DNA from 3 places in the Arthrobacter sp. TB 23 genome. Region 1 is predicted to be linked to each of the others. Evidence: predicted binding sites of a transcription regulator. Region 1 holds the regulator's gene; each other region holds the start of a gene.
What was found. Region 1 encodes LexA, which represses DNA repair genes until DNA is damaged. Its sites were predicted from a motif close to TCGAACANNTGTTCGA; they were not measured.

Region 1 (6,190 bases):
GGCGGTGTTGGCCGCCAGGGCAGCGGCGATATGTGCGGGGAGCTGCCGCTCGCTCACATCCGGGATGCCGGGTGCCCGGCGATGTCGAGCGCCTGGGGCAGCGTGAAAGCGCCGGCGTACAGCGCCTTGCCCACGATTGCGCCTTCCAGTCCGTGTGGCACCAGCTGGCGCAGCGCCGCGAGGTCCTCAAGACTTGAGATTCCACCCGATGCGACCACGGGCTGCGAGGTCCGCTCAAGCACCTGCTGGAGTAGTTCGAGGTTGGGGCCGCGGAGCGTGCCGTCCTTGGTGACGTCTGTGACCACGTACCGGGAGCAGCCCGCGTCTTCGAGGCGCTGCAGGACTTCCCACAGGTCGCCGCCTTCTTCGGTCCAGCCGCGGGCTGCCAGGGTGGTGCCCCGGACGTCCAGGCCGACGGCGATCTTGTCGCCGTAGCGGGCGATGGCCGCAGCGGTCCACTCCGGGTTTTCCAGGGCTGCGGTGCCGAGGTTCACCCGGTGCGCGCCGAGTTCCAGGGCTGCGTCGAGGGAAGCGTCATCGCGGATTCCCCCGGACAGCTCCACCTTGATGTCGAGTTCGTTAATCACGCGTCCGAGCAGTTCGCGGTTTGAGCCCCGGCCGAAGGCTGCGTCAAGGTCCACCAGGTGCACCCATTCGGCGCCGTCCTGCTGCCAGGCGAGGGCCGCCTCGAGGGCGTCACCGTAACCTGTTTCGCTGCCGGCCTCGCCCTGGACCAGGCGGACAGCCTGCCCGTCGACGACGTCGACGGCAGGAAGCAGTTCGAGAATGGGGGATTCAGTAAAGGGGCTCATCGGGTGTTGTGACTCTTTCGTAGCTGTCGGAGGTCTGGAATCAGATGTCGGTCAGGGTCAGGAGGTAGGCAGCGAGGAGCGCCATTCCCGCCAGGACCCAGAAGCTGATGATCAGGGCCTTGGGTAGTTCCTGCCGCCGGAAGGAGATAGCCCCACCGATCAACAGGCCCGCGAGCCCCATCAACACTATGCTCCACATGACTACCGCAGCCCGGCTGTCCAGTTGGAGAGCAGACGGGCCCCGGCGTCACCGGACTTTTCGGGGTGGAACTGGGTGGCGCTGAGGGGACCGTTTTCCACGGCGGCAATGAACTGACCGCCGTGGTCCGCCCAGGTCACCATTGGGGGCTTCATGGCTGGCTGGGTGACCTCGAACTTCCACTGCTGCACGCCGTAGGAGTGCACAAAGTAGAACCGCTCGTCCTCGATGCCTTCGAACAGTTGTGACCCCTCGGCTGCCTTCACCGTGTTCCAGCCCATGTGCGGGACGACGTCAGCCTGCAACCGTTCAACGGTGCCTGGCCACTCGCCCATTCCCGCGGTCCGGACGCCGTGCTCGACGCCCTCCTCGAAGAGGATTTGCAGGCCGACGCAGATGCCAAGCACTGGCCTGCCGCCCGCCACCCGCCGGCCGATCATGCGCAGTGCATCGACATCCTTCAGACCCTTCATCACGGTCGCGAAGGCTCCGACGCCGGGCACCACCAACCCGTCGGCGTTCAGGACGTCGTCGGGTTTGGCGCTCAACGTCACTTCAGCGCCGACGTGTTCCAGGGCACGGACCGCTGAACGGATGTTCCCCGAACCGTAGTCCAGAACCGTTACGCGTGGCGCACTCATAGTGCCCCCTTGGTGGACGGGATGCCCTCCACGCGTGGGTCCGGTTCCACTGCAGCGCGCAGCGCCCGAGCGAACGCCTTGAACTGGGCTTCGACAATGTGGTGTGGATCCCGTCCACCCAACACCGTCATGTGCAGACAGATCTGGGCATGCAGGGTGATCGCCTCGAAGACGTGCCGGGTCAGCGAGCCGGTGAAGTGCCCTCCGATCAGGTGGTATTCCTGGCCTGCAGGCTCACCCGTGTGCACCAGGTATGGCCGGCCGGAGATGTCGACGACGGCGTTGGCCAACGCCTCATCCAGGGGCACCGTCGCTTCGCCGAACCTGCGGATCCCGGCCTTCGTCCCCAGGGCCTCCCGGAGCACCTCGCCGATGGTGATGGCGACATCCTCGACGGTGTGGTGGACATCGATGTGCGTGTCACCGGTGGCTCGGACCGTGAGGTCGATCAGTGAGTGCTTGGCCAGCGCAGTCAGCATGTGGTCGTAGAACGGCACCGAGGTGCTGATCTCCGCGCGTCCGGTGCCGTCAAGATCGAGCTCGACAAACACCGACGACTCGCTGGTGGTCCGTTCCCGGCTCGCAGTGCGTCCGACAGTGGTTTCCACGCTCATGGCTATCCTTCGATTGGTACGTAGCGGATGGGTGACGGTAGGGACAGCACCGGGCGCCGCTTGGAAAGGGTCTATCACCAGTCTAGGAGACGGTCCCCTCCAGCAGGGCACCGAGGGTGTCGAGGAACGCTGTGGTTTCCGTCTCGGTGCCTGCGGTGACCCGGAGGTGACCGGGAATACCGACGTCGCGAATCAGCACTCCCCCGTCGAGCAGGCCCTGCCAGATGCGGTGCGGGTCGTCCAGTCCGCCGAAGAGAACGAAGTTGGCGTCCGAGGGCACCGGGGTCAACCCGAGGTGTTGGAGACTGGTCACTATCCGATCGCGTTGCACCTTGATGTTTTCCACGTTGGCAAGCAATCGGTCAGAGTGGGTCAGGGCCGCGTTCGCTGCCGCCTGGGTGATGGCCGAAAGGTGGTACGGCAACCGGACCAGGCGCAGCGCGTCAGCAACCTCGGGGGCCGCCGCCAGGTAACCGAGCCTCGTCCCGGCCATCGCGAAAGCCTTGCTCATGGTGCGTGACACCACAAGACGTTCCCGGCCCGCCAGCAGGCTGAGGGCGCTGACGGTGCCTGCGTGGGCGAACTCGGCATAGGCCTCATCGACGATCACGATTGCCTGCGCGTCGCTGCCCGCCTCATAAACCGCTTCCACCACATCCAGGCCCAGCGCTGAGCCGGTCGGGTTGTTCGGCGAGCACAGGAAGACGAGGTTCGCGCCGGATTCGCGCACTTCGCGGGCCGCGTCGGCGGCGCTGAGCTCGAACCTGTCGTTACCCTGCCCTGCGATATAGCGGGTGCCGGTGCTGCTGGCCAGCAACGGATACATGGAGTAGGTCGGGGGGAAGCCGATGGCTGATCGACCCGGGCCACCGAAGGCCTGCAGCAGGTGCTGCAGTACCTCGTTGGATCCGTTGGCGGCCCACAGGTTTTCGGGCGTCAGTCCGTGGCCGAGGTAGCGTGCGAGATTGGTCCGGAGTTCGGTGAACTCACGGTCGGGGTAACGGTTCAGCCCCCCGACCTCCCGGCTCACCGCATCAACGATTGCCTGCCGGACATCGTCCGGCACTCCATGGGTATTCTCATTGACGTTTAGGAGGATGGGGACATCCAACTGGGGTGCCCCGTAGGGGTGCTTGCCCCGCAGATCCTCACGCAGGGGCAACCGGCTCAACCGCTCAAACTGTTCGCTCACCTGTCAAGGTTAAGCGTGGAGTGCTGCAGGTGCAGAATCGACGGGCCTTCACCCTTCATCAGGATCTTCACCGCGTTCGCAGAAGCTCCACACCCGGTGGCCGATACTGGCCGACCGGGTTGGAGGGTTCTGGGGGTGCAGCACTGGCTGTCGAGGAGTTACCGGTTGGTGGGGACATCCAGTTGCTGCCCTGCCTGCAGCACTGAGGTGCCCAGGCTGTTCAGTTCAACGATCTCGGAGACGACGATGCGCGGATCGCGGTCCGGAGCGAACTCGGTTGCCAGCTGCCAGATGGTTTCGCCGGCTGCGACGCTGACACTGACGGTCTCGGTCACCTCTCCGCCTTCAGCTGATGCCTTGGCAGGCGAGTTGAAAAATCCTGACAACATCAGAACGGCCGACGCGAGTAGCACGATCGGCAATCCGACCAACAGGAGCCGGCCCCTGCGGGTAAGCCGCAGCTTGGTGGCGCCGCTCTTGGTCGCGTCGCTTTCGGTGGTGGGGAAATTCTGGTGTGTGGTGATGACAGACATGGATACACCTCTCTGTACTCTCGAATCAGTCCATTCGGTCCTGGGGTATGAGCCCGGGACCAACCCTGAAGGTTGAAGGCGGTGTTCGAGCTAAAACCGGCGATTCCTGTTTTGTTCGAACTTATCTTCGAATTACTGCTTGTTTATTTTTAGCACTGATTGACGAACTTTGTCGAGACACGATCGAACAAATGTTTGAAAACGTGTCCTGACTCCCTTACCGTTAGGGCAAGGATGAAGGTTCGGGATCCAGCAGAAACCAGCACATCATCCGCCACTGACAAAATAAGCTCGGCCCCTGGAATCCAGGGATCTGCCGGGGTACATGGATTCTTATCGAAGGGACAGCGACCGTGAAAGAGTCCGACGCACCACTGGATGAACCGGCCTCCGACCTTGCCCCGGCTGACCCCGCCCCGGCCGTCCTGCCAGCCCGTGGCCGCCCGCGTGGGCGCCAGGTGCCCAAGGGCATGACGCCCCGCCAGAAGAAGATCCTTGAGACCATTCAGCGGGCCATCGGCACCAACGGGTATCCGCCCTCCATGCGCGAGATCGGAGACACGGTGGGGCTCGCCAGTCTCTCGAGCGTCACCCATCAGTTGTCGCAGCTCGAGCGGATGGGCTATCTCAGGCGCGATCCGAAGCGCCCCCGCGCCATGGAGATCCTGCTTCCGCTGACCCTCGACCATGATCAGCACAGCGGCGAAGAAGGATCGGGGCAGGGCACGACACCGGACGTCGGCGGCGCGATCGACGCAGCCATGGTTCCGATGGTGGGGCGGATCGCTGCCGGCGGCCCGGTGCTGGCCGACCAGGTAGTGGAAGATGTCATGCCGCTACCCCGCCAGTTGGTGGGCCACGGCGATCTCTTCATGTTGCGGGTCTATGGCGATTCGATGATCGACGCCGCCATTTGCGACGGTGACTGGGTAGTGGTCCGGCGCCAGCAGGAAGCACAGAACGGTGACATCGTGGCCGCGCTCCTCGACGACGAGGCGACTGTGAAGACTTTCCGTCAGCGCGACGGTCACACCTGGCTGCTCCCCCAGAACACCCAGTACGAGCCGATCCTGGGAGACCTCGCCACGATTATGGGCAAGGTCGTCTCGGTCATGCGCGCCCTCTAACCCCCGGGCGTGGGTTTTCCTGCCAGCCGCTCCAGGACGCCGACCGCCGTCGTGCGATCGGTGGTGGACCAAAAAGGCGGCAGCGCGGCACGCAGGAATGATCCGTAGCGTGCGTTGGCGAGCCTGGAATCGAGGATCGCCACCACCCCCTTGTCTTCGGCTGCGCGGATGAGGCGTCCGGCGCCCTGAGCGAGGCGGACGGCCGCGTGGGTTGCCGAAACACTCATGAAACCGTTTCCACCGGCTTTCGCTACGGCTCTCGTCCGAGCTGTCATGAGTGGGTCGTCAGGGCGCGGGAAGGGAATGCGGTCGATGGTCACCAGCCGGCACGACCGGCCTGGCACATCGACGCCCTGCCAGAGTGACATGGTGCCGAAGAGGCACGTGTCCGGCTCATCCGAGAATTGTTTGACCAGCGCCGACATTGACGATTCGCCCTGGCACAGGATTTCGAAGTCGACCCGAGGGCGCAGTGCTTCGGCCGCGTCTTCGGCCGCGCGGCGGGAGGAAAAAAGTCCCAGCGCCCCACCCCGCGATGCTTTCAGCAAGACCTCCAGTTCGTCGAGCTGCTCAGGCGAGGTGCCCCGCTCCGGCTTTGGAAGGTCCTTCGCGACATACAGGACGCCCTGCTTCGGGTAGTCGAAGGGGCTGCCGACGTCGACGCCGGTCCATGACGGCGCCGAGGCGCCCGCGAGACCGAGCGAACCGGCGACTGGACCGAATTCGGCCCCGATGGCGAGCGTTGCCGAGGTCAGGACCACTGTGTGATCGGCGAACAGGCCTTCCCGCAGCTTCCCGGCCACGGACAGTGGCGCGATGTTGATGGTCGCGGGTGCGTCGTCGTCGGGCTGTGAATACCCGGTGCCCGGTGAGAAGGTGCTTGGCCGTGAGGCCCAGAGCACCTCACCGGCCGGTGTCGCCGTCAGAAGCCGCTCGCAAAGTTCGAAGACGGCGAGGACGTGGGACTTCGCCATCTGCCGGCCACCGTCTGCCGGGGTCGGTCCGTCTCCTTTGGCGTCCGACAGGACGGCCCGGCAGGCTTCGCGGACCTGCGTGATCGCCGTTTCCTGCT
Region 2 (21,325 bases), on a different contig from region 1:
CTGACTTCAGGTGCCCGCGGTACAGGATATTGACGGCGCCCTGGGCCCCCATGACGCCGATCTGCGCCGTCGGCCAGGCCAGGTTGAGGTCGGCGCCGAGCTTCTTGGAGCCCATCACGATATACGCGCCGCCGTAGGCCTTCCGGGTGATGACGGTGAGCTTGGGAACGGTTGCTTCCGCGTAGGCATACAGCAGTTTTGCGCCGCGGCGGATGATCCCGTTGAACTCCTGGTCCTTGCCCGGGAGGAAGCCGGGGACGTCCACGAGGGTCAGGATCGGGATGTTGAACGCGTCGCAGTTCCGGACAAAACGGGCGGCCTTCTCCGAAGCAGCAATGTCCAGGGTGCCGGCGAACTGCAGCGGCTGGTTGGCGACGATACCGATCGTATGGCCCTCCACCCGGGCGTACCCGATCATCACGTTGGGTGCGTAAAGGGACTGCATCTCAAGGAAGTGGCCGTCGTCGACAATCGCCGAGATGACCGTCCGCATGTCATACGGCTGATTTGCCGAATCCGGGATCAGGGTATCGAGTGCACCATCCTCGGCGGTGAGGTCCAGCTGTTCGACGAATTCGGTCACCGGTGCCTCAGCCAGATTGTTGGAGGGCAGGAAGTCGAGCAGTTCACGGACGAAGTCGATGGCGTCGCGCTCATCGGAGGCGAGGTACGCGGAGGTTCCGGTGGTGGAGTTGTGCTGTCGGGCGCCGCCGAGGGTCTCCATGTCGACGTCCTCTCCGGTGACGGTCTTGATCACGTCCGGGCCGGTAATGAACATGTGGGACGTCTTATCCACCATCACCACGTAGTCGGTGAGGGCGGGGGAGTAGGCTGCACCGCCGGCGCAGGGGCCCATGATGAGAGAAATCTGGGGGATGACCCCGGAGGCGTGCACGTTATTCCTGAAGATGTCGGCGAACATCGCCAGTGAGGAGACACCCTCCTGGATGCGGGCACCTCCGCCGTCGTTGATTCCGACCACCGGGCAGCCGTTCCGGAGCGCAAATTCCTGCACCTTGACGATCTTTTCGCCGTTGACCTGGCTCAGCGAGCCGCCATAGACGGAGAAGTCCTGGCTGTAGACGGCGATCTGGCGGCCATCGACTGTTGCGTAGCCGGACACGACGCCGTCGCCCAAGGGTTTTTTCGTCTCCATCCCGAACGCTGTCGACCGGTGGACCGCCAGCGCATCAAACTCGACGAATGATCCGGGATCGACCAGCAGGTCGATGCGCTCCCGTGCCGTGTTTTTGCCGCGGGCATGCTGTTTCGCCACCGACTCCGGACCGGACGGCTGCTGGGCGAGGCCCTCGCGGCGGCGGAAATCTGCAAGCTTCCCTGCGGTGGTGGTGAGGTCGATTATCTGATCCTGCGCGACCACAGGTGCTGAGCCAGTCTGCATTGAGTCTCCGGGTTGGCGATGAACGGGCCACCGCCGGGTTAAGTAGGTTCCCCACAAAGCGCCCGGCGTTTCCCCCAGTCTAGTGAGGGAAACGGTCACTACCGCTGTAGGACTCCTACAATTTCCTCCCCATAGAATTAGCCCAGCCGTGCATGTTACCCGCCGGTAACAATTAGGTTCCTGGCACCCCTGCACCACTATTCTTACGTTATGACCGCCAGCAACGATGCCCCACGTCAATCCACCCCGGCAACCCTCGCGGGTCGCACCATCCTGATGTCCGGCGGCAGCCGCGGCATCGGACTCGCGATCGCCCTGCGCGCCGCCCGCGACGGCGCCAACATCGCCTTGATGGCCAAAACCGGTGAACCGCACCCCAAGCTCGACGGCACGGTGTTCACGGCCGCCCAGCAGATCCGCGACGCCGGCGGCAAGGCCCTGCCGATTGTCGGCGACGTGAGGAACGACGACGACGTCGCCGCGGCGGTGGCCGCTGCCACCACCGAGTTCGGCGGGATCGACGTCGTCGTCAACAATGCCTCGGCCATCGATCTTTCCCGGACCCGCGACGTCAGTATGAAGCGCTATGACCTGATGGCCGACATCAACGTCCGGGGTACCTTCCTGTTGAGCAAGTTGGCCCTGGATGCCCTGCTCGCCTCAAGCAACCCCCACATCCTGACCCTGTCGCCGCCGCTGAACCTGGAGCCGCGCTGGGCCGGGATCCACCTGGCCTACACGATGGCCAAATACGGCATGAGCCTGACCACGCTCGGGCTGGCCGAAGAGTTCAGGGCCGAAGGAATAGCGGTCAACTCGCTCTGGCCGCAGACCCTGATCGACACCGCAGCAATCCGGAACCTGCCCGGCGGTGAGCAGATCGTCAATGGCGCACGAAGCGCGGAGATTGTCGCCGATGCGGCGCACGCCATCCTGGTGCGCCCATCCCGTTCCTGCACCGGCAACTTCTTCACCGACGAAGGCGTGCTGCGCGAGGAAGGCGTCACCGACTTCACCGGTTACAGCCTGGGAGCAGCCGAGGATCAGTTGGTCCCCGACATCTTCCTTTAGCCAGAGGTGACCCTGGTCCAGCCCTGCCAGTGCAGTGCGTTGCACTGCACTGTCGGTCTTCGCTGTGACCCGGCCGCTTCGTCTTCTTTCATTTCCTTCCCCGGGTGTCTACTCGCGTTTCAAAAGGTGCATGCGTTGCCTGCAATGCATGCATTTGTGGATCGCCAGGTGCATGCACTGCCTGCAATGCATGCACCTTTTAGAACGGGCACCCACCCCGTGCACAACTTTTGCGGGGCACCCGCCACAGCTGCCCGAAGGCCATCATCAGCCCGGTCAAAGCCACGCTGGGTAAGATCAGAGCATGACTTCCCGCTATTCCAACCTCGAACGCCCCGGATTGGATGAAGCGGCGCTCCGGAACGCCCTCTGTTCGCCCCAGGGACCCTACAGGCGGCTCGAGGTTGTGGCCGAGACCGGATCCACCAACACCGAGCTCGCTGACCACGCCAAAAACCACGCCGCTGACTGGCCGGACCTCAGCGTCTTGACCGCCGAACAGCAAAGCGCCGGGCGTGGACGGCTGGATCGTCCATGGATTGCCCCCGAACGTTCCTCGCTGATCGTGAGCATTTTGCTCCGCCCGCACAACCCTGCAGGCAGACCGCTGCCCACGCAGAGCTACTCGTGGCTCTCCCTCCTCGCCGCCCTCGCCCTGGCGGAGGGCGTCGAGGAACGTACCGAGATCAGACCCCAGCTCAAGTGGCCCAACGATGTGCTGGTCGACGGGCGCAAGCTCGCCGGAGTGCTGGCCCAACTGGTCCCCGGCACCAACGGGGGGCCCGCAGCGGTCATTGTCGGAGTGGGCGCCAACGTGTCCCTGACCGACCAGGAACTACCGGTCCCCACCGCAACCAGCCTGCTGCTGGAATACGCCAAGACCACCGACCGGAACGTGCTGCTGCGTGCTTTCCTGCGCCGGTTCGCTGACCTCTACGCCGCGTTCCGGGCCGTCGACGGCGACGCCCGCCGGGAGTGGCCGGACGGTACCTCCCTCGCCCAGCGGGTCAGCGACCGGATGGTCACGCTCGGCCAGGATGTGCGGGTGGAACTCCCGGGGGGCGTTGAACTCCTCGGCCGGGCGCTGGGCCTCGACGAGCACGGTGCACTGCTGGTTCGCGACTACGACGACGAGCGGCACACCGTCACGGCCGGCGACGTCGTGCACGTCCGGCCGGTCTCCTGACGTGGGCGGCTGAGCGGTTGTGCGTCTTAAGCTTGCGCCGGGCGAGCACGTCATCGTGCGCACCCGGCCCCACCCGAGGCCGCTGCTGGTGCCGTTCATCGGCACGCTGGTGGTGCTGGCGGGGGCAGGATTCGCGCTCGGTCTGCTGAGCCGCGACTCGCTGCCCACCGAGGCGCTCGAATGGGTGCCCCTCGGGGTGATCCTGGTGCTGGCGGTCGCGGTTCTGATTCTGCTGCGGATCTTTGTCCGCCCGCTGCTGCGGTGGTGGGGCACGCGCTACATTCTGACCAGCCGGCGGCTCATCAGCCGTCGCGGACTCTCCACCCGGCGCGAGCAGGAGATTGCGCTCGCCAGCATCTACCAACTGGACACCAGCCAGACACTGCTCCAGCGCTCCACGGGTGGCGGAAACCTGACCGTGGACCTGGGCCGCGACCGGACGGTCGTCTACCCGGACGTGCCACAAGTGCACACCTTCAAACAGTTCATGGTCGAAGCGATCGGGGACCTCCCACTGACCGTCATGTTTGATGGTGTAGACATGGAAGCTGACCCGGTGCATGACCTCGAGGGTTACTGACACCAGATGAGCGATTACGGACGGGAGAAGAGCGAATGACTGCTGACGATCAGCCCGACCTGGGCCAGGACGAGCCAGCCACCGATGCTGCTCCTGCCCCGGCAGGGGAGGACGCGTCGTCCCCTTTGACGCCGGAGGTGGTCCCGGTCCCGCAGCAGGACCTGTCCCGCGAGGCGATCCGGAACCTGGAAATAGAACTGCTGGGCGCCGAGCGAACCCTCCGACGCCGCGACGTTGCGGCCGGTGCTGGCGTGTCGCTGCTCTCGGCGCGCAAGCTGTGGCGGGCCATGGGCTTCCCGAACATCTCCGACGAGGACGTGGCTTTCACCGAGAAGGACCAGGATGCGCTGATTACCATCATCGAACTCGTCCGCAGTGACAAGGTCTCCGAGAACGCGGCAATCTCCATCACCCGCGCCATTGGCCAGATGACCGACCGGATGGTGGTTTGGCAGATCGAAGCCCTCGTCGAAGAGATGGCGGCGCAGCGGGAAATTTCCGATGCGGCTGCCCGGAAGGCCCTGGTCGCCGAGCTTCCCGAACTTATCGCACCCCTGGAAAAGACACTGGTTTACGCCTGGCGACGCCAACTGAACGCGGCAGTGCAACGGTTGGCGTTGCGCGCGGAATCCGGGCTGCAGGCCAGTGCCGAAGGCAGGTTGGGTGACGAGGACGATGCCCCGCTGCCCCTGGCCCGCGCCGTCGGCTTCGCCGACCTCGTTTCCTACACCAGCCTGTCCCGCCAGATGAACGAGCGAACCCTCGCCCACCTGGTGCAGCGCTTCGAGAATGTGTGCGCCGAAATCATCTCGGTGGGAGGCGGCAGGCTGGTCAAGACCATCGGCGACGAAGTGCTTTACATCGCCGAGTCCCCGGAAGCCGGTGCCGAAATTTCCCTCGCCCTGGCCAAAGCCTTCACCGAAGACCACCTGCTGCCCTCCGCGCGCGTCTCTCTGGTGTGGGGGAGGATCCTGTCCCGACTGGGCGACATTTATGGGCCGACAGTGAATCTGGCGTCCCGCCTGACCTCCCTGGCCGAACCGGGGACGGTCCTGATCGATGCATCCACCGCCGCCACCTTGCGCGACAACGAACACTTCGTCCTGATCCCGCAGAAGGCGCGCACCATCAGAGGGTTTGGCGAGGTGCACCCCGTAACGCTCGCCCGCGGCACCGGAACCGGGCTGATCCTCGATTAGCGGACCGCTGGAAGATACTGCTGCAGCGAGGACGTGGCAGTACCACCGGCGCGGGCTCAGAGCGCGGTTCGGCTAGGGTAGCCAAGTAACTTCGTGACACACCTCATTGACGGCAGCTAGATGGTAGGACGGAAATGACAACCGACAAGACACCGGGTCTGGACCTGACGGTGAGCTGTGGGTTCGCGTCGGACGTCGGCCTGCGCCGGGAACACAACGAGGACTCGCTGGTCGCAGCTGACCCTATCTTCGCGGTGGCTGATGGCATGGGCGGGCATGAGGCTGGCGAGGTCGCCAGCAGTATCTGCATCCGCACGCTGATGGATAGCCGGCTGGTGGGAGAGCCGTTCCCCGAGATGGACCCCGAGGAACTACAGGAGCTTCTGGTCACCGCAGACGAAAAGATCAGGTCGGAAACCGGCGGCCGCGCCGGCACCACCCTCAGCGGAACTATCCTCGTCCAGGAGGACGGCGCCCCGTACTGGCTGGTTTTCAACGTTGGCGATTCCCGCACCTACCGCCTCAGCCAGGGCGGACTGGAACAGATCACCATCGACCATTCGGAGGTTCAGGAACTCGTCGACTACGGTCGCATCACCCCCGAGGAAGCACTCACCCATCCGCGACGCCACGTGGTGACCCGCGCTTTGGGCACCGGAAGCGACATCGACGCCGACTTCTGGCTGATCCCGGCCGCCATCGGCGACCGGATCCTGGTGTGCTCCGACGGGCTGATCAACGAGGTGGGGGACGAGCAGATCTTTGACCTCCTCACGTCGCTCCCTCACCCGCAGGATGCTAGCGAAGCCCTCGTCCAGGCAGCGCTCCGGGCCGGCGGCAGAGACAACATTTCAGTAATCGTCGTGGATGTCGCAGGTGCGGGGGACTGAGGCAAGATAGGACTGTGGCCAGAACAACTGACAAATCAGGCATAGAGCTTACCGCGGACCAGACGCCGGTCGATTCCCTGCGTGAGGAATACGACTCCCTGGCGGAGGAGGTGCGCCGGCACCGGTTCGCCTACTACAACGAGAACGCGCCGACAATTTCCGACGCGGAGTTCGATGAGCTGTTCCGGCGGCTGGAAAAAATCGAGGCACTGCATCCGGAGCTGATCGCCAACGATTCGCCCACCCAGGAAGTCGGCGGCGATGCCTCCTCGGCCTTCGCCGCCGTCGACCACCTGCAACGCATGTACAGCCTGGAGGACGTCTTCTCCCTGGCCGAGCTGGACGTCTGGGTGAGCCGGGCTGCCGCGAGCGTCGAATCGGTCAGCCCAGGCAGCGCCATCAAATGGTTGACCGAGCTGAAGATCGACGGACTCGCCGTCAACCTGCTGTACCGGAACGGTGAACTGGTGCGAGCGGCGACCCGTGGCGACGGTGCCACCGGTGAGGACATCACCCACAACGTCCTCACGATCAAATCGATCCCCCGGACCCTCGCCGGGACGGGCCACCCCGCCGAGATGGAGGTGCGCGGCGAGGTGTTTTTCCCGTCGGCTGCGTTCGCCCAACTCAACGAGAGGATGGTCGCCGCAGGCAAGGCACCGTTCGCCAACCCCCGCAACGCGGCGGCGGGATCCCTGCGCCAGAAGGACCCGGCGCTGACGGCCGAGCGGCCCCTGGACATGTACGTGCACGGTATCGGCGTCCGCGAAGGCCTGGCAGCCCAGTCCCAGTCGGAGACCTACCGCCTGCTGAAGGAGTGGGGACTGCCCACCTCGCCCTATTTCAAGGTGCTCGACGACGCCCCGGCGGTGGTCGAGTTCATTGAGCACTACGGCACGCACCGGCACGACCTGTTCCACGAGATCGACGGCATCGTCGTCAAGGTGGACGACTTCGGCCTGCAGCGGGCACTGGGCCACACCTCGCGTGTGCCCCGCTGGTCGGTGGCCTTCAAATACCCACCGGAAGAGGTCAACACCCGGCTGCTGGATATCCGGGTGAACGTGGGCCGCACCGGCCGGGTCACCCCGTTCGGGATGATGGAGCCGGTCAAGGTGGCCGGCTCCACCGTCGAAATGGCCACCCTGCACAACCAGGACGTGGTGAAGGCCAAGGGGATCCTGATCGGCGACATGGTGGTCCTCCGCAAGGCCGGTGATGTCATCCCGGAAATCGTGGGCCCCGTCGTCGCGCTCCGTGATGGTACCGAACGCGAATTCGTGATGCCCACCGAGTGCCCGTCCTGCGGGACCCCCCTGGCGCCGGCGAAGGAGGGCGACGTCGACATCCGTTGCCCCAACGCCCGGTCCTGCCCCTCGCAGCTGAGGGAACGCGTGTTCCACCTGGCCGGACGCGGAGGCTTCGACATTGAGGCCCTGGGCTGGGAAGCGGCAATCGCCCTGACCCAGCCCGCCGAACCGGAGGAGCCGCCGCTGACGTCCGAGGCTCAACTGTTTGACCTCACACCCGAGGCGCTCGCCGATGTGCGGATCCTGCGTGACAAGCGGGTCAAGGGGGAAGTGGTCGGCAAGGAACTGGTGCCCTACTTCTACACCAAGGGCACCGCCAAGAAACCGTCCGAACCCAGCGCCAACACGCGCCGGCTGTTCACCGAACTGGAGAAGGCGAAGCAGCAGCCACTGTGGCGGGTCCTGGTCGCCCTGTCCGTCCGGCATGTCGGGCCTACCGCCTCGCGTGCCCTGGCCACCGCGTTCGGGTCGATGGAACGGATCCGCGCGGCCTCGGAGGAGGAATTGGCGAACGTCGACGGCGTCGGCCCCACCATTGCCGCAGCGCTCACCGAATGGTTTGCCGAAGACTGGCATCGGGAGATCATCGATTCGTGGGCTGCCGCTGGGGTGCGGATGGAGGACGACGTCGACACCTCCATGCCGCGCACCCTGGAGGGCATGACCGTCGTCGTCACCGGCTCGCTGGAACGCTACAGCCGCGACGAGGCGAAGGAAGCGATCATCCAGCGTGGCGGCAAGGCATCCGGTTCAGTCTCGAAAAACACCCACTATGTGGTGGCCGGGGAAAACGCTGGCACCAAACTCGACAAGGCCGAAGCGCTCGGGTTGACCGTGCTGGACGAGGACGGCTTCACCCGGCTACTCCAGGAGGGCCCAGCGTGAACGTATCCCCGACGGAACTGCTGCACCTGGCGAAGCAGGCTGCCTCGGCGGGGGCCGACGTTTTGGCGCGGCGCAGTATCGAGACGCTCGGCGCGCAGAACAAGAGCTCGGACAGCGACTGGGTGACCGCCTTCGATGTGGCAGCCGAACGCGCCGTCCGGGATGTGATTTCCCGGTCACGACCCCACGATGTGATCACCGGCGAAGAGCTGGGAACCACGGTCCCCGATCGCACGACGGGAGCCGGACAGGTGCGATGGTCCATCGACCCGCTGGATGGGACCACCAATTTCATCCGCAACATTGTCTACTACTGCACCTCGGTCGCGGCAGCCGACGCTGACGGCCGCTGGCTGGCCGGGGTGGTGCACGCCCCAGCGCTGGACCGGATCTACTGGGCTGCCCGCGGCTCAGGGGGCCTGGCTGCGGGATCACGGCCGGATCGTCCGCTTGGAAGGGCCAGAGGTGGGCCGTAAGGGCACGCTGCTCGGCACAGGATTCACTTACGACGCCGAAGCCCGGGTCCAGCAAGTGGGGGAGCTGGCCTCACTCATGGAGGGGTTTGGCGATATCCGACGGATCGGGTCGGCGGCCCTTGACCTGTGCATGGTCGCCGACGGCACCCTCGACGGATACGTGGAACGCGGTCTGAACGAACACGACTGGGCCGCCGGTGCCCTGATCGCCGAGGAGGCGGGAGCCACGGTGCTCCGCCCCGAGCTCACCACGGCGCTCGCCGGCGGCCCGGACGAGGCCGAGCGGTTCATGGCGTTCACCGTTGCCGGTTCGCCCGATCTGGTCGGCAGGGTGACGGCGCTCACCGCCGCCCCGGATGGAATTGCCCCGGGATGAGAAGCAGCGACAGCCCGGACCAGGCCTCGTCCTGGCTACGGTGACCCGTGATATCCCGACCTTGCGCCGGGCATTGGTCGATTACGGCCACCTGGTCCGCCGGCCGGACGGCACCGGTTACCGCCGCGCCTGACTGCCGGCGCTCCGACGTCGTCAACTCTCGTGGGGTGCGTCAGGGTTTTCCGGAGCCTCGTCGCGACGCTTCTCGATCAGTTCCTTGGTGCGCACGAGCCGCAGCAGCGTAACAAGCAGGAGTCCACCGAGCATATTGAAGGCCAGGGTGTACCCAAACCAGCCAAGCCATTCCAGGTAAGTGATGGCCGCGCCGGAATGGATCGCGGCGAAAATGAGCAGCGAATCCAGGATGCTGTGGAACAGTTGCAGACCCGCAAGGAGGAATCCGCCGATCACCGTCGCGACGATCTTGGCGACGTCGTTTGAGGTCCCTTGCTGCATTCGGCTCATCAGCGTAATGGTGCTGCCACCGAGCACCGCCAAGGCCACAACCTGCATGGAGAACGGCGCGTCGATGAAGTGGTGGGCGCTCTCGGCGACTGTCCCGGTCCACTCAGGGAACGCCTGCATGACAATCCAGACGAAAGCCCAGCCGCTGACCAGGTTGGCCACCAGGGTGCCGCCCCAGAGTTTGACCAGCTGAAGCAGACTGCCTTCTTTCGCGACGACGGCTGCGACCGGCATCAGGAAGTTTTCGGTGAACAGTTCGCTATGTGCCAGGAAAAGGGCAACGAGGCCCACGCTGAACGCAAGGCCCGCGAGGAGATGATTGTCCGTCTCGTGCAGCACAGCAAGGTAAGCCATGATGCCGAGGCCGATCTCGAAACCGCCAAAAACACCCGTAACAAGGATGTTCCGGAAGGTCCGTTGCAGCCGCTCGGCACCCTCCTCAACAGTGCTATCGAAGGATTCCTTCAGTTCGTCCTCGACCGGGGCATCGGTGTCCCCTAGTTCCCGCCTGCGTGCTTCGCTCATGACGCCTCTCCTCTGTACTGTTCGGGAGGAGGTGCCCTCCCGGATCGGCGCTACTGGATACGCGAAATGGTAGCAACAGCGGAGGCAACCCAGGCACCAGCGGTGATCATCGGCTGGTTGCCGCCCTTCAAGCCTGCTTCATTTCGATCAGTTGAATCAGATTGCCGCAAGTGTCGTCGAAGACGGCCATCAGGGCGGTTCCGATGTCGGTGGGCGGCTGGGTAAACACCACGCCGCGGCCCGTCAATCTGGCGTACTCGGAGGTGAGATCCTCAACCGCGAATTGGGCCAAGGGAATGCCATCCTCCGTCAGCGCGTCACGGTACGGTTTCACCGCGGGGTGGCTGGCCGGCTCCAGGAGAAGCTCTGGGCTGTCCGGGGATTCGGGTGACCGAACGGTGAGCCAAAAGTCATCACCCAACGGGATGTCGTGGCCCTTGGTGAAGCCGAGGACGTCGGTGTAGAACGCCAGTGCCGCCCGCTGGTCGTCGACGAACAGGCTGGTCAGTGCAATTTTCATTGGATCCTCTTTTGAATAGGCCAGCGATCGGCAATTTCGGCAAGTGGTGCGGGATTAAAGTAGTGGAACTTGGAGCGTCCCCGACGCTCGGTCGCAACGAGCCTGGCCGATTCAAGGACACCCAGGTGCTGGGAGATGGCTTGGCGGGTCAGGCTGAGGTTGTGGCGCATGGCGAGTATCGAGCAAATCTCGAACAGGGTTTGACCGTCGCGCGACGACAGCTCATCGAGAATGGTGCGTCTGGTTTCGTCGTCGAGAGCCCGGAACACGTCAACCATAACCATCAGGATAGGCAAGTACAGGCTTGCCTATCAAGACCCCCATTACGATGGGTGAATGGCTGATCTGGGGGCGGTACTTCAGGCAACGGGACTACTCGTGGGGTATTTCAGGGCGCCAGTCTGTGGCGAAGTGTCGGTGACCGTCCACCCTGGTCCCTGAACTGGATTTGCTGCCGCCGGTCCGTGGCAGGGTTGTCATGGTCCAGGTGGCAGCGAAGTCTTCAGTCCAGTAGCGCGGCTGAACGATCTGTCCGGGGTGAGGCAGAATTGAAAGGCAACGTTTCGGCGTCGTCCCCGTTTGTTCCCTGATGAGGATTTGATGAACTCCCACGCTCCAACCGACCTCACGATCCGTCCCGTCACCGAGACGGATTACGACGACGTCCGCCGCATCACGTGTGCTGCCTACCTTGAGGCGGGGTACTTCGAGGCTCCCGATCATCCGTACATGCGGGTGCTGGCCGACGTCGAACACCGCGCCGAGCACGCCGAAATCTGGGTGGCGGAGCGCGGGGGCGTCGTCGTTGCCTCGGTGGCCATCACGTTCGAGGGGCAGCGGTATACCGACATTGCGGTCACCGGCGAGCTGGAGTTCAGGATGCTGGCGGTGGACCCGACGGTTCAGCGCGGCGGGGTGGGCCGGTTGATGGTTGAGGCGATCATTGAGCATGCCCGATCGCTGGACGGAATCACGGCGGTCAGCCTGACCAGCGGCTCCGACATGACCCGCGCCCATGCTCTGTATCATTCGCTGGGTTTCGAGCGTCAACCCGAACGCGACTGGTGGGTGCGCGACGAGGAGATCCTGCTCTGGGTGTTCAGATTGTCCCTCTAGAGCCACCGCGACCGTGCAAGTCCCCCGGCCGTGCAGGTCTCCCGGAAGGTGGGAAGACCTGCACTGGTGGGACAAGCTACGGCCGGATCATGACCTTGCCCTTGCGGCCCGCCACGAAGTTTGCCCGGGAGGCTTCCTGCACCTGATCCAGAGTGTAGGCAGCTTCGATGGGGAAGGAGAGGGTGCCGTCGTTGACCCGGAGCAGCAGTTCGCTGAACAGCTCGCCGCGACGACCGGCTGGTAGCTCGCGCATCACGGTGCTGCCCCAGAAGCCCTTGACCGTCAGGTTCTTGAAGATGATCGAGCCGGAACTCAATGTCATGGTGCCTCCACCCATCGCTCCGAACACCACGAGCGTGCCATTCTCGCCGAGCTGCGACAGCACCTCGTTGCTGGCGTCGCCGCCCACCGAATCCACGCCGGCGACAATCTTGGCGCCCCCCGTGAGTTCAGCGACCCGATCCTCCCAGCCTGCGGTCTCGGTGGAAACGATCCGTTCGATACCCTGAGCTGCGAGTTCGTCGACGCCCGCGTCACGGCGGACGAGGCCGACGACGTTGATGCCGCGGGTAGGAGCGAGCTGGGCGATCAGGCGACCGACGGCGCCGTTTGCGGCGTTCTGGATGATCCAGTCACCCTCGGTGAGGTTCAGCCAGTCGAGTAGTGCGATAGCGGAGAACGGCATTGAGACCAGCTGGGACGCAACTTCATCGGTTGCACCTTCATCGACGGGTACCAGACCCTGTGCCTGGGCGATGAAGAACTCGGCCCAGACGCCGAACGTCCCACCGGTAGCGACGCGCTGTCCCACGGAGAGGTGCTCGACGTCGTCACCCAAAGCGTCAATGACTCCTACTGCCTCAGAGCCCGCCTGGGCGGGAAGCTCGGGTTTGAAGCCGTAGGTACCACGGACGGTCCAGAGATCGTGGTTGTGAATGGGGGACAGGAGGGTGCGTACCCGCACCTGCCCTGGACCGGGTTCTGGGGTGGTGACTTCATCGACCTGGAGGACATCCCAGGGTTCCCCGAAGGTGTGCTGACGAATCGCACGCATAACTAACTCTCTTTCCATGTGGTTACTCGAAAAGTAACCCCCCGGCCGGTTGCAATATTCCCGGGCTGCAGCGACATCAGAGCGTCAAGTTTGTCTGTCACGCGACGGTGTTCAAGCGCCGCCCAGCGGTTCAGGGCGAATGGCGGCAGAGTGTGCGACGGGTCAGTCGCCGTCGTCGATGACTCCTGTGGCAATCGCGCGGAGGGCGGCGAGGTGGGAATCAAAAGCACTCCTACCCTGGGGGGTCAAAGAGAGCCAGCTGATTCGCCGGGCATCCGGGCGCCCGACCGATGATGACTTGGTCATCGACACAAAACCACCGTCGACCAAAACCTTCAGATGTTTGGACAGTGCAGCATCCCCAACAGCGAGTGAGTCACGAATCGCTGAGAAGTCGGCGCTTTTAACATTGCGTAGAAGTCCGCAAATTCGGAACCGTAGTGGGGCATGAATCAGTTCGTTGAAGACGCCGCCGTTTGTTTCGGACAGATCAGCGGGCATGGCGGATCCGGCTCAGGGCGCTTCGCGTGAAGTAGTGGGCTCCGATAGTGCCAGCGCCGAAAGCGGCTACAGTGGGCGCAGCAACCCACCAGTGCAGTTCGAGAGAGACAAGCCCCAAGGAGACGCTGAGCAGCAGCAGGCAGGAAATCAGGGTGGCGGCGTAGATCAGCCAGGCCTCCCAACCGATGCTGCCGAGTTTGACGCCGGTCGCCCGATGATACAGATAGACAACCATGATTCCGACGATGATCAGCAGGGCCGAGTTGCCCGAGCGGTTGTCTCCGGCTGCGGGCGAAGCGACACAGACGGCGGCAATGGCGCCGAACGTAGGGGCAACCCATCGTGGTGTGTTCATGCGCGAGATGAGAGCTGAGCGGTCACTATCGACGTCGGCCAGCAGGGCGGCGGCCGAGTCCGACTGGCCCGGCGACGACGGAGGCAAGTTGTTTTCCATGATGGAAAGTGTAATCACTTTCCACCAAGGAAAGCAACTGCTGGCTTGGCGCGCGGGGTGTCACCCAGGAGGTGTCTGCGCACGCTTTAGTGTCGAATATTTGTTCGAGAGATTTATCCACATAAGCCCGAAAGCTCCTGACCTATCGGCGGGTGTTTGGGACTATTGAGGTATGGACGGACGCGCAGCTCCATCGTTGAGCAGGAGGGGATTTACCTCTCAGGCAACGGCTCCGCGCGGCGCTGCGGGTCGTGGCGAGAAGGCCACTACGGGTTCCCCTGTTGCGGGTGGCTGGGGGTCGAAAACCCCTGGTGCGGGTGTGGGTGTGGGTGCTGGTGTGGGTTCCACGCGAGCATTGGCTGTAGCTTTAGGGGCGCTTCGGCCAGCTGCCAACGCTGCGGGGCTGATCGATCAGCTACGTGACCTGGAGGATTTGAAATCGGCGATCGCTGGGGTGCAGGCCCAGATCTCCGTCGCCGTTGACGTGCTGGAACGCCAAACCCAAGCCAAGGCCGGGACACCCGCTGCGGAGCAGGGGAAGGGTGTCAGCGCGCAGATCGCACTGGCCCGGCGTGAATCCCCAGCCCGCGGCAGCCGTCTCCTTGGGCTCGCGAGGGCGCTGGTGACGGAGATGCCGCATACGTTGGCGGCCCTGCATAACGGGCAGCTGAATGAATGGCGCGCAACGTTGATCGTGAAGGAAACCGCGTGCCTGTCCGCCGCTGACCGGTCCGCCGTCGACGAGGAACTCTGCCCCGACACCGGGACATTTGAGGGGCAGGGCGACAAGGCCATCATCGCCGCGGCCCGGACCGCAAGCTACCGCAGGGACCCGCGCGCCGTGGTCAACCGGGCTGCCCACGCGGCAAATGAACGGTTCGTGAGCATTCGGCCGGCACCGGACACGATGGCTTACCTCAGTGCGTTGTTGCCGGTGAAAAACGCCGTGGCCGCCTACGCCGCGTTGACCAGGCACGCCGATACGGCACGGGCCACCGGGGACACCCGGTCCCGGGGTCAGCTCATGGCCGATGCCCTCGTCGAGCGGGTCACCGGGACACCCGGGGGCGTCTCCCGGGTCGAGCTGCAGGTCATCATGACCGACCGGTCCCTTTTTCAGGGCGATAGCGAACCAGCCCGGATCCCCGGCTACGGCATCGTCCCGTCAGCTTGGGCCCGAGACCTCATCCACCCCGGTGCGATACCTTCGCCTTCACGGAGCGACAACAGATCTGCGACACCGCACGGCTCTGAGGAACACTCTGACCAGGGGCCCCTGACCTTCGAAGTGTGGCTTCGTCGCCTCTACACGGCCCCAACAACCGCAGACCTGGTGGCCATGGACTCCAAAGCACGGCTCTTCACCCCGGCGCAACGCAGGTTCATCAGCGCCCGCGACGCCACCTGCCGCACCCCTTACTGCGACGCGCCGATCCGGCATTACGACCACATCATCCCCTGGCACAAGGATGGACCTACCTCGGTGGCGAACGGGGCAGGGCTTTGTGAAGCCTGCAACCACACCAAGGAACGACCCGGCTGGACGGCAGGACCACATCCAGGATCCCGCCACACCCTCCGCGTCACCACACCCACCGGCCACACCTACCAGGCCACCGCCCCACCCTTGCCCGGAGCCTGAACCGCAGTGTTCCCCGTGCCAGGCCGAATCGGTCGGGGCGTGCACCGCACGTAGACTGGAACCAAACACCAATTCATTGACCATGGGAGATTTATGGCTGAGATCAACCGTGAGGACGTTGCGCATCTGGCGCGGCTTGCCCACATCGACATGAGCGCCGAAGAGCTGGACCGGATGACCGGTGAGCTGGCAGTAATTGTTGACTCGATCAAGCGGGTCAGCGAGGTGGCAGGCGACGACATCCCCACCACCAGCCACCCCATTCCGCTGAGCAACGTGTACCGCGAAGACGTGATCGGTGAGACCCTCACCAACGAGGAAGCCCTCTCCGGCGCACCCGACAACGCTGACGGACGCTTCAAGGTCCCAGCCATCCTGGACGGGGAGTAACCCATGACTGAACTGATTCGGCTCAGCGCCGCGGCGCTCGCCCAGAAACTCGTTGCCAGGGAAATCTCGGCCGTTGAAGCCACCCAGGCTCACCTCGACCGGATTGCCCACGTGGACGGCGGCGACGACGGTGTCCACGCTTTCCTGCACGTCAACACCGACGAGGCGCTCGCCGTCGCCGCCGAAGTGGATCAGGCTCGTGCCAAGTCCGAGGACCTCCACCCGCTGGCCGGCGTTCCGATCGCGGTCAAGGACCTCATCGTCACCAAGGGCCAGCCAACCACCGCCGGCTCGAAGATCCTTGAAGGCTGGCACAGCCCCTACGACGCCACAGTGATCCGCCGACTCCGGGCCGCGGGTATGCCCATCCTCGGCAAGACCAACCTGGACGAGTTCGCCATGGGCTCCTCCACCGAGCACTCGGCGTATGGCCCCACCCGTAACCCGTGGGATCTGGATCGCATCCCCGGCGGATCGGGCGGTGGCTCAGCTGCCGCCGTCGCCGCTTTCGAGGCGCCGCTCGCGCTTGGCACCGATACCGGCGGTTCCATCCGCCAGCCCGGCGCTGTCACCGGCACGGTCGGCGTGAAGCCGACCTACGGCGGAGTTTCCCGGTACGGTGCCATCGCGATGGCGTCGTCGCTGGACCAAATTGGCCCCGTTTCGCGGACCGTGCTGGACTCGGCGCTGCTCCACGAGGTCATTGGCGGCCACGACCCCAACGACTCCACCTCCCTCACCGACCCTCTCGGTGCGCTCGTCGAGGCTGCCCGAATGGGCAACGTTGACGGCATGCGCATCGGCGTCATCAAGGAACTGCAGGGCGAGGGGTACCAGTCCGGTGTGCTGACCCGGTTCCAGGAATCGTTGGAACTGCTCCGTAGTGCGGGCGCCGAGATTGTCGAGGTGTCCTGCCCCAATTTCGAGTACGCGCTGGGCGCCTATTACCTGATCATGCCCTCCGAGGCGTCCTCAAACCTTGCCAAATACGACGGCGTCCGGTTCGGTCTTCGGGTGGTGCCCGACGGCGCACCCACCATCGAACGTGTCATGGGCGCCACGCGTGCCGCAGGCTTCGGTGACGAGGTGAAACGGCGCATCATCCTGGGCACCTATGCGCTAAGCGCCGGCTACTACGACGCCTATTACGGCTCGGCGCAGAAGGTCCGCACGCTGATTCAGCGGGACTTCGATGCGGCCTTCAAGCAGGCCGACGTCCTGATCTCCCCGACTTCGCCGACCACTGCCTTCAAGCTGGGGGAGAAGCTCGACGATCCGCTGGCCATGTACCTGAACGACGTCGCCACTATCCCAGCGAACATGGCAGGCATACCCGGGTTGTCCCTGCCCGGCGGCCTTGCCGACGAGGATGGGCTGCCCGTCGGTATCCAGCTGTTGGCTCCCGCCCGCCAGGACGCCCGGCTGTACCGGGTGGGCGCGGTGCTGGAATCACTGCTCGAAGCCAGCTGGGGCGGTCCGTTGCTGGATCGCGCTCCGGAGCTGAGGCCTGACGCTTTGCGGTCCGGCGGCACAGCCGACCGCGTGGAGACTAGCACTGCAGGAGGAACCAACTGATGGCTATGGCAACTGAAGACATTCTGACCTTCGAGGAAGCCCTCGAGAAGTATGATCCGGTGCTGGGCTTCGAGGTCCATGTGGAGTTGAACACCCAGACCAAAATGTTCTCCTCGGCACCCAACGCGTTTGGTGACACCCCCAACACCAACGTCACCCCGGTGGACCTTGGTCTGCCGGGTGTGCTGCCGGTAGTGAACCGGGTGGCGGTGGAGTCTTCCATCAAGATCGGGCTGGCGCTGGGCTGCAAGATCGCCGAGAAGTGCTACTTCGCCCGGAAGAACTATTTCTACCCGGACACACCGAAGAACTTCCAGACCTCCCAGTTCGAGGACCCGATCGCCTATGACGGATCCATTGACATTGAGCTGGCTGACGGCACCGTGTTCACCGTCGAGATTGAGCGCGCCCATATGGAAGAGGACGCCGGAAAGCTGACCCACATGGGTGGCTCCACCGGTCGGATCCAGGGCGCCGAGTTCTCCCTTGTGGACTACAACCGCGCCGGAGTTCCCCTCGTGGAAATTGTCACCAAGCCGATTGTCGGTGCCGGTGCCCGCGCTCCCGAGCTGGCGAAGGCGTACGTCGCTGCGATCCGCGAGATCGTCAAAAACCTTGGCGTGTCTGACGCCAAAATGGAACGCGGCAACGTCCGCTGTGACGCGAACGTCTCCCTCAAGCCCAAGGGGCAGGAGAAGTTCGGCACCCGCACCGAGACGAAGAACGTGAACTCGCTGCGCGCCGTCGAGCACGCCGTCCGGTATGAGATCCAGCGCCACGCAGCGGTGCTCGATTCCGGGATCGCCATCATCCAGGAAACCCGCCACTGGCACGAGGACACCCGCTCGACGACGTCGGGCCGTCCCAAGTCCGACGCCGACGACTACCGCTATTTCCCCGAACCCGATCTGGTGCCTATCGTCACCACCGAGGAGTGGATCGAGCGGCTCCGCTCCGAACTGCCCGAGCCACCGGCCGAACGCCGCAAACGGCTGCAGCAGGATTGGGGCTACTCCGACGCCGAGTTCCGTGACGTCGTCAACGCCGGTGTGATGTCCTCCATCGAGGACACCATCGCTGCCGGAGTCAAACCCGCCGTCGCCCGTAAATGGTGGATGGGCGAGATTTCCCGCCGGGCGAAGGTGGCCGACGTCGAGCCGTCCGAGCTGGGTGTCACCCCCGAGCTGATCGTCGAACTGAACTCGCTGATCGAGTCCGGCAAGATCAACGACAAGCTTTCCCGGGAGGTGCTCGACGGCGTCCTCGCTGGCGAAGGCACACCCACCGAGGTGGTCGAGGCCCGCGGGCTGGCGGTCGTGTCCGACGACGGTCCGCTGCTCGAGGCGATCGATGCAGCACTGGCAGCCCAGCCCGATGTCGCCGACAAGATCCGCGGCGGCAAGGTGCAGGCTGTCGGCGCGATCGTGGGCGGCGTCATGAAAGCCACCCGCGGCCAGGCCGACGCCGGTCGGGTGCGGGAACTGATCCTGCAGCGCCTCGGCGTCGAGGGCTAACCCGCCGCTCCCAATTGAGGTGGGCAATCTGGACAAAAAGGGGGCAACATTACCTCTGCGAACGTCCAGGTTGCTCACCGTTTCTCCTGAAAGGATCCTCGTGGCGAACAGGCTGGCCGACGGTGAGCGCTGAGAAGCCGGTCTGGACCCACCTGTCCCGTGTCCAGACCGAGGGCGATAACCACATCATGGAAGACGCCTGCGGCTACCGGCGCAACGCCGCGTGGATGATTGACGGCGCCACGTCCCTACTGGCAGAGATCGACCTGCCCGGGGCATCCAACCCGTCCTGGTACGCGCAGGTCCTCAACCTCGCGCTGGCTGAACACGCCGGCCCCGCGGATCCCCGCGAGGTTCTGTCCGCGGCACTGAAAACCGTTGATGCGCTCGGGCAGCGGCTGGTCGGCGCTCGGTCCCACTTTTTCCCCAGCGCTGCGGTCTCCCTGGTGACCGCCGCCGACGACGGCGTCCAGGTGCTCAGCCTCGCCGACTGCCACGTCGTGGCCCGCCGGTACGACGGAAGTTGGCTGCACGCTGGAGTTCCGATCAGCGAACCCACCGGAACACGCGCCGACCACCTGCAGGCCCGGCGGGACCGTAATACCGAGCACGGCGTCTGGGTGGCCCGGCGGGAACCCGAAGCAGCCGAGCGAGCCAGACTGGTGACAGTGGGGAAAGCGCACACCGTGGCGCTCGCTTCGGATGGTGCCTGGCGGGCAGTCGATCTGGGTCTGGTGGCGGGCCCCGAGGCTTTCCTCGATGCGGTCAGCACCCCCGGTGGTGCACAGGAGCTCATGTTGACCCTGCGCATTACCCAGCAGGAGATCGGCGAAACAGCGGACGACGCATCGGTGATGTGCGTGGCGCTGCAGGACTAGCCAGCCGCAACCCGGCTTTGCCGGAACCCGGCTGATACGCTGACGATGGTGCCACAGCACCGTCCAGGATGAACTGCACGCGCCGGGGCGTACCACGCTTACCTACCGCGTGCGGGTGGAAGGAACCCCTCAGTGAAGGCGCTTTACAAGTCCGGTCCGCACCCCGGTTTCGAACTGGTCGACCGGCCCGAGCCGACGCCGGGTCTCGGCGAAGTCAAGATCCGCGTGATGACCACCGGGATCTGTGGCACCGATCTTCACATCGAGTCCTGGGACCAATGGGCCGCCAGCACCATCAACGCACCCCTGATTCCGGGGCACGAGTTCTACGGTGAAGTGGTTGAACTCGGCAACGGCGTGCGAGACGTCAAGGTGGGCGACCGGGTCTCCGGTGAAGGCCATATCGTCTGCGGAACGTGCCGCAACTGCCGCGCCGGTCGCCGTCAAATGTGTATCAGGACCGCCAGCGTCGGCGTACAGCGCGACGGCGCCTTCGCCGAGTTTGTGGTGATACCTGAACCGAACGTCTGGGTGCACCCCGCAGGCATCACCCCCGAGTTGGGCGCCATCTTCGACCCCTTCGGCAACGCAGTCCACACTGCCCTGAGTTTCCCCCTCGTCGGCGAGGACGTGCTGATAACGGGGGCCGGACCAATCGGACTGATGGCTGCCGCCGTCGCCCGCCACGCTGGCGCTCGCTACATTGCCGTCACCGACGTCTTCCAGCCCCGGCTCGATCTGGCACTCACCGTCGGTGCTGACCTGGCCGTGAACGTCAGCACCACCCGGATCGTTGACGCGCAGCGCAAGCTCGGGATGAGGGAAGGGTTCGACGTCGGCATGGAGATGTCCGGCCACCCCACGGCCCTGCCGGAGATGATCGACAACATGAACCATGGCGGCCGGATCGCCATGCTCGGGCTGCCGTCAGCCGATATCACCATCGACTGGGCCAAGATGGTCACGCACATGCTCACCCTGAAGGGCATCTACGGCCGCGAGATGTTCGAAACCTGGTACGCCATGAGCGCCATGCTGCAGTCCAACCCAATTCTGCAGCAGGCGATCTCGAGCGTGGTTACCGATACCCTGCCCGCGTCGCAGTGGCAGCAGGGCTTTAATACAGCACGCAACGGGGCCAGCGGCAAAGTGGTCCTGGACTGGACCGGATTCTAAGGAGCATCATGTACACGAGCATTCAGGATCAGCTGACCGAGGAGCTGGACGGTATCCGCAGCGCGGGTCTGTTCAAGAATGAGCGGCGGATTTCCTCCCCGCAGTCCAACCATATTGAAGCGGCAACGCTCGACGGCGCC
Region 3 (4,018 bases), on a different contig from region 1:
GGCGGCCTCATCCCCTGGCACCCCCGCGGACACCTTGCCTGCGGACATCTCCGAGGCCGAACCGGAGGAGCCAATGGCACCCGATCCGGCGCCAGCAGGTTGCCGGCCACGAAGCTTTCGCCCGCTCCCGGACTTCCGCTCACCAGCGTTCCAGCCGCCTGATGTCCGGTGAGCGGTTGTCCCGTCAGAGCCGGCCCCGGATTTCCGCCTGGAATTCAATCCACTGCGGGAACCGTTGTTCTGTCCGAAAGGCATGGCTGGCTAGCGGTTCTCTCCGCTGACCGCTTTCAGTTTCGGCTCAGCCTTCGCCTTGGGCTCGACCGCCGCCTCTTCAGCAGCCAATCCAACACCGAGTTTCTCGCGGATGCGCCGTTCCAGTTCGTCGGTCAGGTCGGGGTTGTCGAGCAGGAACTTCCGTGCGTTTTCCTTACCCTGGCCCAGCTGGTCGCCGTCGTAGGTGAACCAGGCACCCGATTTCTTCACGAGACCGTTCTCGACTCCAACATCGATCAGCCCGCCCTCACGGGAAATTCCATAGCCGTACAGGATGTCGAATTCGGCTTGTTTGAAGGGGGGTGCCATCTTGTTCTTGACTACCTTGGCGCGGGTCCGGTTTCCTACCGGGACAGCGCCCTCCTTGAGGGTTTCAATCCGGCGTACATCGATGCGGATGGAGGCGTAGAACTTCAGCGCCTTGCCGCCCGTAGTGGTCTCGGGGCTACCGAAGAACACGCCGATCTTCTCGCGCAACTGGTTGATGAAAATAGCTGTGGTTTTGCTTTGGGCGAGACGGCCGGTGATCTTCCGGAGCGCCTGGCTCATCAGCCGTGCCTGCAGGCCCACATGGCTATCTCCCATGTCACCCTCGATTTCCGCGCGGGGCACCAGCGCAGCCACCGAGTCAATGACGATCACATCGATCGATCCTGACCCGATCAGCATGTCCATGATTTCCAGCGCCTGCTCACCGGTGTCCGGCTGGGAGACCAGGAGCGCGTCGGTGTCGACGCCGAGCCGCTTCGCGTATTCGGGGTCGAGTGCGTGTTCAGCATCAATGAATGCCGCGATGCCACCGTTGCGCTGCGCGTTGGCGACCGCGTGCAGTGCCAGCGTGGTCTTACCCGAGGACTCTGGTCCGTAGATTTCGACGACCCTGCCGCGGGGCAGCCCGCCTATGCCCAGTGCAGCGTCAAGTGCGATGGAGCTGGTCGAAATCGTTTCGATGGGGGCGCGCACCTCATCACCCAGGCGCATCACCGAGCCTTTGCCATACTGCTTGTCGATCTGCGCAAGTGCTGCTTCGAGAGCTTTCTCGCGGTCTGCTGGTGCGGCCATTCTTCACCTCGGTTGGTTATGGCCGTTGCGGCCGTTTTCGTGTTCAATTCGACCGTAGCCCGGGGCACTGACAAATTGAGAAGCTTCACGGCGTATGTGGATAACCACGACAGCCGTCTGTTAGAAATGATAGTCCTATCCGAACAAGTATTCGAATAACTTGGGCGGCGTGTCAGGTGCCGCATCCCGACTATTTGGGAGTGATGTCCTTGCCTAACCGGCGTTCCGACGGGACATCCTGGAGGTCACACACCGCGACCCAGATATCGCGCGGGCTGATTCCGGCACCCAGGGCCTCTTCGGGCGTGCGGCCGCCGAGTTCGGCGAGGACGATCGTTCGGGCCAGGGTACGGGAGTACCCCGCGCCGAACTCGTCATCCATAAGCCGCCAAAAGGCACTGGTGCGCATGATGTAATCCTCTCACTGTCTCTGAGTTCGCTGACTTGCTGGCCCGCTTTCGGGGCCGGTTGATGAGCGATTGTGTGCGTAACCATAGAATGAAGCACATGACAGCCGAGCACCGTGAAGCCGATCCCGCCGTAGACACTGCCATCCAGGCATTGGAACAACAACTGAGCATGCTGTGGCGGAGGGCACGATCGAACTCCTACAAGGTGGCCCGGCGCGTCCACCCGGACATGGAACCGGCCGCCTACGGCCTGCTGGTGATCCTTCAGCGGGAGGGCGCCATGCGGCTGACCGACATTGCGGCGAGTATCGGCGTCGGCAAACCATCGGTCAGCCGGCAGATAGCGATGCTCGAACAACTCGGCCTGGTCCAGAAGGAAGCCGACCCGCTCGATGGCCGGGCCCAGTCGATTACCCTGACCCCCGCCGGCTCGAAGCAGCTGGTCGCCGCCCAGACCGCCCGTAAGGAAGCGTTCCACAACCTGATGGACGACTGGGATGTCAAGGACCTCACCACCCTGGGGACCCTGATTGCCCAACTCAATGAGACGTACACCAAAGACAACTGGTGATTGACAACAAACTGTTGATAACACGCTGTTGACAACAAACTGAAGCCCGCCGGAGTGTTCCGGCGGGCTTCAGTCAAATCGCTGTGGACGCTGAGTTAGCGGTTCGTTGCGGCCAGTCCGCGGCTGAAATCCTCGGATAGGTCGGCCGGGATGTCGTCGACAAACGCCCGGGCGAATTCCTGGGGCACCGTGTCAGGGACTGATACGCCCTCTGCCTCGGCGAGACGATCGCTGACTTCGCGGAGCATGAGGGACAACGGAACATCGAGCGCGGTGCAGATCGAGGACAGGAGCTCAGACGATGCTTCCTTCTGGCCCCGCTCTACCTCGCTGAGGTAACCAAGGGAGACTCGAGCACTATGCGAAACCTCGCGTAGTGTGCGGCCCTGCCGCTGGCGGACGTCCCGCAGGACATCGCCGATCTCATGGCGTAGCACTACCATTTTGCGCTCCTTCGGCTTGCGCTGTGCATCTTCCGCCAACCCCACATCCCGCCAACGGACTACTCCGTTAATGGATACGGGTTGCTTTACCATCTGAATCGCCATGCTCCCTCGTTGCAATTGATCCGGTGTCTCCTTAGGAAGGTGTACCGGCTTGGTAGTTTCAAGCCTAAGCTGTCAACCTGTTCAATGGCTGACAGTAATGATAACTGTTCAGTCCTGGGATTTGTTCCCTGCAGCCTGGTCGCGTAACACGGCGCCCAGCAGATTCAGTGCGGCGGCACAGGCGTGCCTCCGGACCGACTCCCGGTCGCCGTCGAACAGGTATTCGTTCACCGTCGTCCCGGCCGCTGATGCTACGGCCACGAAGACGGTGCCCACCGCCTTACCGGCGTGTGGCTCGGGTCCCGCAGCTCCGGTGGTGGAAACGCCCAGATCGGCGTCGAAGACGCGCCGTGCGCCTTCCGCCATCTGGCGTGCGACGACGGCGTCCACCGCCCCGGTCGCGGCGATCCCTGCGGAGTCGACGCCGAGAATGTCCACCTTGATCTGGTTCTGGTAGGTCACCGCCCCACCCTGCAACACCGCGGATGCGCCCGGCACCGAGCCCAGCGCGGCGCTGACCATCCCGGCGGTCAGCGACTCGGCAGTGGCGATGGTGAGGTGACAGGCTGTTGCCTGGCGGATCACCTCTGCGGCAGGCCCAGCGGGAACTAACGGTTCCATCGGTGCCGCGCTTACGACGTCGGGCTGCCGGGGTGCCCGGTTGAACGCGCATCCCGCCGGAGCCGGATCGCCTGGATAATGTAGTCGATCCCGGTGACGACGGTGACGGCGACGGCTGCCAGCATCACCGTGATGGCCAGCCAGGAATACCAGTCACCTAACACCCCGGCCAGTGGCAGCAGGTACAGGAAGATGGCGAAGGTCTGGATGACCGTTTTGAGTTTCCCGCCGCGCGAGGCTGGCATCACTCCGTAGCGGATGACGGCGAACCGCAGCACGGTGATGCCCAGTTCGCGGACCAGGATCACGATGGTGACCCACCACCAGAGTTCTCCAATGACAGAGAGCAGGATCAGTGCGGCACCTATGAGCAGTTTGTCGGCGATAGGGTCGGCGATCTTCCCAAAGTCGGTGATTAGCCCGCGGCTCCGGGCCAGGTCGCCGTCGAGTTTATCGGTGTAGATCGCGACGGCGAACACCGCCACCGCCAGCCAGCGGAAAAGCCCGCCCGAGCCATCGGCGGCCGAGTCGTC

Region 2: a site for LexA is predicted at 14,103-14,118, ahead of B384_RS0113195 (DUF222 domain-containing protein). Genes of this name have one in related genera too.
Region 3: a site for LexA is predicted at 1,475-1,490, ahead of recA (recombinase RecA). Genes of this name have one in related genera too.

Annotation. Positions count from the first base shown of each region.
Region 1 is NZ_ALPM01000085.1:11,018-17,207, forward strand. Features, by position in the region: gene B384_RS18840 (SseB family protein) at 1-57, opposite strand, end outside; gene priA (bifunctional 1-(5-phosphoribosyl)-5-((5-phosphoribosylamino)methylideneamino)imidazole-4-carboxamide isomerase/phosphoribosylanthranilate isomerase PriA) at 54-812, opposite strand; gene B384_RS20835 (hypothetical protein) at 853-999, opposite strand; gene hisH (imidazole glycerol phosphate synthase subunit HisH) at 1,014-1,652, opposite strand; gene hisB (imidazoleglycerol-phosphate dehydratase HisB) at 1,649-2,266, opposite strand; gene B384_RS0112435 (histidinol-phosphate transaminase) at 2,349-3,458, opposite strand; gene B384_RS0112440 (LysM peptidoglycan-binding domain-containing protein) at 3,617-3,991, opposite strand; gene lexA (transcriptional repressor LexA) at 4,462-5,118, shown strand; partial or broken gene B384_RS0112450 (ATP-dependent DNA helicase) at 5,115-6,190, opposite strand, start outside.
Region 2 is NZ_ALPM01000091.1:18,353-39,677, reverse strand. Features, by position in the region: gene B384_RS0113270 (acyl-CoA carboxylase subunit beta) at 1-1,402, opposite strand, end outside; gene B384_RS0113265 (SDR family oxidoreductase) at 1,613-2,473, shown strand; gene B384_RS0113260 (biotin--[acetyl-CoA-carboxylase] ligase) at 2,778-3,659, shown strand; gene B384_RS18895 (PH domain-containing protein) at 3,679-4,239, shown strand; gene B384_RS0113250 (adenylate/guanylate cyclase domain-containing protein) at 4,275-5,438, shown strand; gene B384_RS18890 (protein phosphatase 2C domain-containing protein) at 5,573-6,328, shown strand; gene ligA (NAD-dependent DNA ligase LigA) at 6,343-8,523, shown strand; partial or broken gene B384_RS18885 (inositol monophosphatase family protein) at 8,520-9,375, shown strand; gene B384_RS21510 (DUF2087 domain-containing protein) at 9,356-9,508, shown strand; gene B384_RS0113230 (formate/nitrite transporter family protein) at 9,529-10,365, opposite strand; gene B384_RS0113225 (VOC family protein) at 10,493-10,885, opposite strand; gene B384_RS0113220 (ArsR/SmtB family transcription factor) at 10,882-11,163, opposite strand; gene B384_RS0113215 (GNAT family N-acetyltransferase) at 11,486-12,001, shown strand; gene B384_RS0113210 (zinc-binding dehydrogenase) at 12,078-13,055, opposite strand; gene B384_RS0113205 (transcriptional regulator) at 13,218-13,556, opposite strand; gene B384_RS0113200 (hypothetical protein) at 13,546-14,010, opposite strand; gene B384_RS0113195 (DUF222 domain-containing protein) at 14,348-15,652, shown strand; gene gatC (Asp-tRNA(Asn)/Glu-tRNA(Gln) amidotransferase subunit GatC) at 15,746-16,042, shown strand; gene gatA (Asp-tRNA(Asn)/Glu-tRNA(Gln) amidotransferase subunit GatA) at 16,046-17,617, shown strand; gene gatB (Asp-tRNA(Asn)/Glu-tRNA(Gln) amidotransferase subunit GatB) at 17,623-19,131, shown strand; gene B384_RS0113175 (hypothetical protein) at 19,254-20,009, shown strand; gene tdh (L-threonine 3-dehydrogenase) at 20,142-21,185, shown strand; gene B384_RS0113165 (glycine C-acetyltransferase) at 21,194-21,325, shown strand, end outside.
Region 3 is NZ_ALPM01000087.1:1,501-5,518, forward strand. Features, by position in the region: gene B384_RS18850 (RecX family transcriptional regulator) at 1-255, opposite strand, end outside; gene recA (recombinase RecA) at 262-1,335, opposite strand; gene B384_RS0112505 (DUF3046 domain-containing protein) at 1,526-1,744, opposite strand; gene B384_RS0112510 (MarR family winged helix-turn-helix transcriptional regulator) at 1,843-2,316, shown strand; gene B384_RS0112515 (helix-turn-helix domain-containing protein) at 2,412-2,852, opposite strand; gene B384_RS0112520 (CinA family protein) at 2,973-3,485, opposite strand; gene pgsA (CDP-diacylglycerol--glycerol-3-phosphate 3-phosphatidyltransferase) at 3,497-4,018, opposite strand, start outside.